Regions from separate parts of the Stenotrophomonas sp. S4 genome, predicted to be linked through region 2. Evidence: riboswitches for the same ligand, from Rfam matches in the RefSeq annotation. Region 2 holds a riboswitch; the other holds the start of a gene.
What was found. A riboswitch is a leader RNA that binds a small molecule or an ion and turns the genes downstream of it on or off. The one in region 2 is predicted to bind glycine.

Region 1: it holds a riboswitch for glycine, as region 2 does, so the genes downstream of both, gcvP (aminomethyl-transferring glycine dehydrogenase) here and ACUZUJ_RS19675 (trimeric intracellular cation channel family protein) in region 2, are expected to answer to the same signal.

What each region holds. Positions count from the first base shown of each region.
Region 1 is NZ_CM196188.1:3,522,924-3,526,326, reverse strand. Features, by position in the region: gene gcvP (aminomethyl-transferring glycine dehydrogenase) at 1-1,748, opposite strand, end outside; glycine riboswitch at 1,811-1,915, opposite strand; gene ACUZUJ_RS16555 (multidrug effflux MFS transporter) at 2,215-3,403, shown strand, end outside.
Region 2 is NZ_CM196188.1:4,228,576-4,231,978, forward strand. Features, by position in the region: gene ACUZUJ_RS19660 (hypothetical protein) at 1-113, opposite strand, end outside; gene ACUZUJ_RS19665 (nuclear transport factor 2 family protein) at 119-550, opposite strand; gene ACUZUJ_RS19670 (GIY-YIG nuclease family protein) at 672-947, opposite strand; glycine riboswitch at 1,091-1,194, shown strand; gene ACUZUJ_RS19675 (trimeric intracellular cation channel family protein) at 1,279-1,896, shown strand; gene ACUZUJ_RS19680 (3-deoxy-7-phosphoheptulonate synthase) at 2,094-3,167, opposite strand.

The DNA of each region.
Region 1 (3,403 bases), 710 kb from region 2:
GAGCGGTGGTAGGCGCGGATCGCCAGCAGGCCGGCGTACTCGCCCTGTGCGCCGGAGTTCGGCTGCAGGCTGACCGCGTCGTAGCCGGTGCATTCCACCAGCATCGCTTCCAGCGTGTCGATCAGTTCCTTGTAGCCCAGCGCCTGGTCGGCCGGCACCAGCGGGTGGATCTGCGAGAACTCCGGCCAGGTCACCGGGATCATCTCGGCGGTGGCGTTGAGCTTCATGGTGCACGAGCCCAGCGGGATCATCGTGCGGTCCATCGCCAGGTCCTTGTCGGCCAGCGAGCGCAGGTAGCGCAGCAGTTCGTGCTCGCTGTGGTGGGTGTTGAACACCGGGTGGGTCAGGAACGCGGACTGGCGCAGCAGGCCGGCCGGCAGCGCATCGGCGGTGCTGGCATCCAGCGCGTCGACGTCGGCCTGCGCACCGAACACGGCGGCCAGCGCGACCACGTCGGCGCGGGTGGCGGTCTCGTCCAGGCTGATGCCGACCGAATCGCTGTCGATCGCGCGCAGGTTGTAACCGGCGGCGCGGGCCTTGGCGTGGATCTCATCGGCGTGCACGCCGGTGACATGCAGGGTGTCGAAGAAGTCGCCACCGACCTGCACGCCGGCCGTGCGCAGTGCCGCGGCCAGGATCGAGGCTAGGCGGTGGGTGCGACGGGCGATGCGGGTCAGGCCTTCCGGGCCGTGGTAGACGGCATACATCGAGGCCATCACCGCCAGCAGCACCTGTGCGGTACAGATGTTGGAGGTGGCCTTCTCGCGGCGGATGTGCTGCTCGCGGGTCTGCAGGGTCAGGCGGTAGGCCGGGTTGCCCTGCGCATCGACCGAGACGCCGATCAGGCGGCCTGGCATCGAGCGCTTGTAGGCGTCACGGCAGGCCATGAACGCGGCGTGCGGGCCGCCGAAGCCGAACGGCACGCCGAAACGCTGGCTGTTGCCGACCACGATGTCCGCGCCCCATTCGCCCGGGGCGGCCAGCAGGGTCAGCGCCAGCAGGTCGCTGGCCACGGCCACCAGGCCGCCGCGTGCGTGCACGGCATCGACCAGCGCCTTGTAGTCGCCGACCTGGCCGAAGGTGTCCGGGTACTGCAGCAGCAGGCCGAAGGCTTCCGCTTCCAGTGCCTCGGCCGGGGTGCCGACGCGCAGCACGATGCCCATGGGCTCGGCGCGGGTGCGCAGCAGCTCCAGGGTCTGCGGGTGCACGGCGTCGTGCACGAAGAAGGTGTCCGACTTCGACTTGGCCGAACGCTTGGCCAGGGTCATCGCTTCAGCGGCGGCGGTGGCTTCGTCCAGCAGCGAGGCGTTGGCAATTTCCATGCCGGTGAGGTCGGCGCACAGGGTCTGGAAGTTGATCAGTGCTTCCATGCGGCCCTGCGAGATTTCCGCTTGGTACGGAGTGTAGGCGGTGTACCAGGCCGGGTTTTCCAGGATGTTGCGCAGGATCACGTTCGGCGTGTGGGTACCGTAGTAGCCCTGGCCGATGAAGCTGCGCAGCACGGTGTTCTTGTCGGCGATCGCACGGATCTTCGCCAGTGCCTGCACTTCGGTCATCGATTCCGGCAGTGCCAGCGGCGCCGGCGACTTGATCTTGGCCGGTACGATGGCATCGGTCATCGCATCCAGCGATGCATGGCCGACGACGTCGAGCATCTGCGCGATCTCGGCATCGTTGGGGCCGATGTGGCGCTCGACGAACGCATTGTGGTGCTCGAGCTCACGCAGGGAAGGGGTGTTCTGGGACATGGCGAAGGATCCGTCAGGAAAGGGCACACGCACGGGCACAAGCCGCCGGTCGGCGGTCTGCGGGGCGCCCCTCTGTCCTTTTGCCTGAGAGTTTGGAAGCGCGGAAAAAACCGCGGCTTCGTGCCCCTTCGGCGCCGGATCGAACCGGTCTCTCCAGAGTTGTGTTACGGGTGGTATCGGGCCTGAGCGATTACGGGCGTTGCGCCTTCGGCAGCGGTGTTCCGCTTCTCCCACCGTGTTGCCCGCCGATTATAGCCCGTTGCGGGCGCGCCAGCCGCCTCCGGGCCCGGCCGCGGCGCCTGAATGGCCGATGGCCCGTCCGTGCGTTTTGTGCACTGCTGCATGGCGTCAGGCGCAATCCCCACCTATGATGGGCGAATACCCGAATTCATCTGGCGCCGTCCCTGCTGCAGGGGACCGGCGCCCGCCGTGCGTGCCGCGCATGGCCCTGCCGGACGCCTTCTCCATGACCGCCGCTGTTGCTCCTTCCACCCGCCGCATGGCCCTGCTGCTCGCCGGCCTGGCCATGTTCGGTCCGTTCTCGATCGACACCATCTTCCCGGCGTTCCCGCAGCTGGCCCAGCGCCTGGCGGTGGACGAGGTGGCGGTGCAGCAGACCATCAGTGTGTACCTGCTGTTCTACGGCCTGATGAGCCTGGCACACGGCCCGCTGTCCGATGCCTGGGGCCGCAAGCGGGTGATCCTCGGCGGCCTGGTGGTGTTCGTCGGCGCCTCGGTCGGCTGTGCGCTGTCCACCGACCTGACCACGCTGCTGGCGTTCCGCGCGCTGCAGGGCCTGTCCGCGGGCGTCGGCATGATCGTCGGCCGCGCGGTGATCCGCGACCTGTACCATGGCCACGACGCGCAGCGGCTGATGAGCCAGGTGTCGATGCTGTTCGGCATCGCCCCGGCCATCGCGCCGATCATCGGTGGCTGGATCCTGCTCAGTGGCGCGGGCTGGTCGCTGATCTTCTGGTTCCTGGTGGTGTTCGCACTGGTCCTGCTGGCAGCCACCGCACGCTATCTGCCGGAAACCCATCCGGTCGAGGCTCGGGTGCCGCTGTCGCCGCGCGTGCTGATGCGCGACTACGTGCGCATCGGTTTCAATCCGCGTTTCCTGCGCCTGGCGCTGGCCGGCAGCATCGGTTTCGGCGGCATCTTCCTGTACATCTCCTCGGCGCCGGTGTTCGTGATGCAGCACCTGCACCTGGGCGAGGGCGGCTTCGCCTGGCTGTTCATTCCCACCATCGGCGGCATGACCACCGGCTCGTTCCTGTCCGGGCGCATGGCCGGGCACACCACGCCCACCCGCCAGGTCGCCATCGGTTTCGGCCTGTGCGCGCTGTCGGTGCTGCTGAACGTCGGCTACGTGGCGCTGGCGCCGCAGTTCGTGCTGCCGTGGGCGGTGCTGCCGATCTTCCTGGGCGGCATGGGCATGGCATTGATCTTCCCGATCCTGGCGCTCGCGGTGCTGGACATGTACCCGCACCAGCGTGGCCTGGCCTCGTCGCTGCAGGCGTTCGTGCAGCTGATGATCAGCACCGTGGTGGCCGGCGTGGTGTCGCCGCTGCTCAGCGCCAGCCCGTTGCACCTGGCGCTGGGCCAGGCCGCGTTCTTCGGCGCCGGCTTCGTGTTCTGGTACTGGGAACACCAGC
Region 2 (3,403 bases):
TTCGGCCGGCCTTCCACCAGCGCCAGTCCGAGCAGGTACAGCAGGCCAGGCAGCAGCGCGATACCGGCGACCACTACGACGACGGAGATCAATGCCTTGCCAGCAGCGCGCATCGCGCTCACTTCGCCTTTGGTTTTGGATACCACAGTGCGTTGACGATGACCCAGCGCTGGTCGAAGCGCCCCATGTGGAAGTAGTCGACGAACCACGGGGTTTCCAGCCGCACCGAGGCCGCGTTGCCGGTCACGTCCAGCACCGTGCAGCGGCGGTCCCATTGATCCTTCGGCGTCTTCAACGCGCCCTGCTTCGTCAGCGAGACCAGCTCTTCCTTCGACATCCGGCGCAGGCCCAGGCGTTCATCGGGTGTATCGCCGAGGACCGCGCGCTTGGCCAGATCCGGATGCAGGGAGCGGGCGACGCGCTGCGGGTCGGCCTCCAGCTGGCCGTCGACGTAATCGTGGCAGGTAGCTTCGATGGCCGCGATGGTGGCCGGGTCTGCGGCGGGACTTGTTGATGCGGAGAGAGCGAACAGCAGGGCGATCGTGGACATCCGGGTCTCCAGGGCTGGGCGCGGGGCGATCATCGCATGGGCCGGGCAGCCCATCCACGCATGGCGTGGCTCTACTGGGACCGGCGATGTCGGCAGGCCGGAGCCGAGCGTGGGCGTGGATCTACAGAAGCGTCTCGGCTGGTGCCTGCAGCCAGGCCAGCTTGCGTTCGCGCGGCTGCTGCTTGAGTTGCCACTCGGCGCGTGAGGCGGCGGCCCGGTCCGGGTACTCGCGCACGGCCAGCACGCGCAGCGGTGGCCGTGCCCGGGTGTAGCGCGCGCCCTTGCCGGCCTGGTGGGCGGCGAAACGCGCCTCCACATCGGTGCTGATGCCGGCGTAATAGCTGCCATCGCGGCATTCGAGCAGGTACAGGAACCACGGGCGGAGGGACGGGGCCATGCCCGGATTATGCCGTGCTGCACTGCAGCGGATATACTGGCGCCCGAATGCAGGAGAGAGGCGCCGCGCTGGCGCCCGCCGAAGGCGCAGGCTCCCATGATCGCTCAGGCCGGTGGGGTGGAATCCCACCAACCATGCATTCGACTCGCCGAGCTGGAGAGAGGTCACCGGGCACGCCCGGGACGATCCGCCGAAGGGGCACGCGGCCCACGCCGCTGAACTCTCAGGCAAAAGGACAGCGGGAGCGGCACCGGTCATCGTCATCCCGTCATTGCGCAGGCAGTGGCGGTATACGCGCATGGCCGGCCCCACCGCGCCCGGAGCCTGCCCCATGCTGCTGTCCATCATCTACCTGATCGCCATTTCCGCCGAAGCCATGACCGGCGCGCTGTCCGCCGGCCGCCGCCGCATGGACCTGTTCGGCGTGGTCATGATCGCCTGCGTCACCGCCCTCGGCGGCGGCTCGCTGCGCGACATCCTGCTCGGCCATTACCCGCTGGGCTGGGTGAAGCATCCCGAGTACCTGGGCTTCACCGTATGCGCGGCGCTGATCGCCACCTGGGTCGCACGCTGGATGCACCACTTCCGCCGCACCTTCCTGGTGCTCGATGGCCTGGGCCTGATCGCCTTCACCCTGATCGGCTGCTCGATCGCGCGCGAGGCCGGCCATGCGATGCCGATCGTGCTGATCGCCGGCATGCTGACCGGCGCGTTCGGCGGCGTGCTGCGCGACATCCTCTGCAACGAGGTGCCGCTGATCTTCCAGAAGGAGCTGTACGCGATCATCGCGCTGCTGACCGGCGCGGCCTATCTGTTGCTGCTGCATTGGGGCGTGGCCGATGCCACTGCGATCCTGTGCTGCCTGGGCGGCGGCTTCGCGCTGCGCCTGCTGGCGATCCACTACCGCTGGGAAATGCCGAAGTTCGTGTACCACGACGAAGTGCATTGAGGTTCGCGTTCGCCGAGCATGGGGTTCCAGGCTTGGCGCGGATCTACTGCACCACCCCGGCGATGTACCTGGCGCTGTCGCTCATGCGCAGCGCCAGGCGCATCGCCGGTGCAGATGGGCCGGTCTCCAACTCCGGCCGGCCCTGATCGCGGCCGCACCCCCGCAGGCGCTGGCCGCCATCCACACACGTGCCGCACTCAAGCGGCTTCGGACACCTTCACGTCGCGACGGGCGCGCACGGCCGCAGCCAGTCGCTGCAACACCGTCACGGTGGTGTCCCAGTCGATGCAGCCATCGGTGATGCTCTGCCCGTAGACCAGCGGCTGGCCTTCCACCAGTTCCTGGCGGCCACCAACCAGATGGCTCTCGATCATCACACCAACGATGCGCTGTTCGCCGTCTTCCAACTGAACGGCGATGTCCTCGATCACCTTCGGCTGGTTTTCCGGATTCTTCAGGCTGTTGGCATGGCTGGCGTCGATCATCAGGCGCGTCGGCAGCCTGGCCTTGGCCAGCACCTGGCAGGCGTCGGCGACGCTGCCTGCGTCGTAGTTCGGCTGCTTGCCGCCGCGCAGGATCACATGGCAATCCGGATTGCCGGCGGTCGATACGATGGCGGTACCGCCCTGCTTGGTGACCGACAGGAAGTGGTGCGGATTGGACGCTGCACCCACCGCGTCGGCGGCGATCTTCACGTTGCCATCGGTGCCGTTCTTGAAGCCGACCGGGCACGACAGCCCCGACGCCAGCTCGCGATGCACCTGGCTTTCGGTGGTGCGTGCACCGATCGCGCCCCACGCCACCAGGTCGGCGATGTACTGCGGCGAGATCACGTCAAGGAACTCGACACCGGCTGGCAGGCCGAGCTTGTTGATGTCGCGCAGCAGGCCGCGGGCGATGCGCAGGCCCTTGTCGATCCTGAAGCTGCCATCCAGGTCCGGATCGTTGATCAGGCCCTTCCAGCCCACCGTGGTGCGCGGCTTCTCGAAGTACACGCGCATGACGATTTCCAGTTCGCCGGCCAGCGCGTCGCGCAGCGGCTTGAGGCGCTGGGCGTATTCGATGGCGGCCTTCGGGTCGTGGATCGAGCACGGGCCCACCACCACCGCAAGGCGATCGTCACGGCCATGCAGGATCTGGTGCAGGGCCGCGCGCGAGGCGCTGACGGTGTCGGAGGCTTCATCGTCACAGGGCAGCATCGCCAGCAGCTGGGCGGGCGGTGTCAGCGGTTCGATGGTGCGGATACGCAGGTCGTCGGTGTGCGGGGGCATTGCAGGAGATCTCCGGAACGTTGGGGGTCCCCAGCGTGGCGGCATGAAAAAAGCCGCCAGGTTCGCTGGCGGCTTTCGGGAATGCGTCTGAAGCTTTCTTCAGGGTGAGCGCAGTCCTTCCTCCGCCAGTGGCTTCGGAAAGTAATACCAGTAAAAGCGGGTAGCGGCTGCGTTCATGGGGTGTATTGATAGCACAGCTTTTGCGCAGTGCAAAATGTTTCATCCGCAACTGGGGA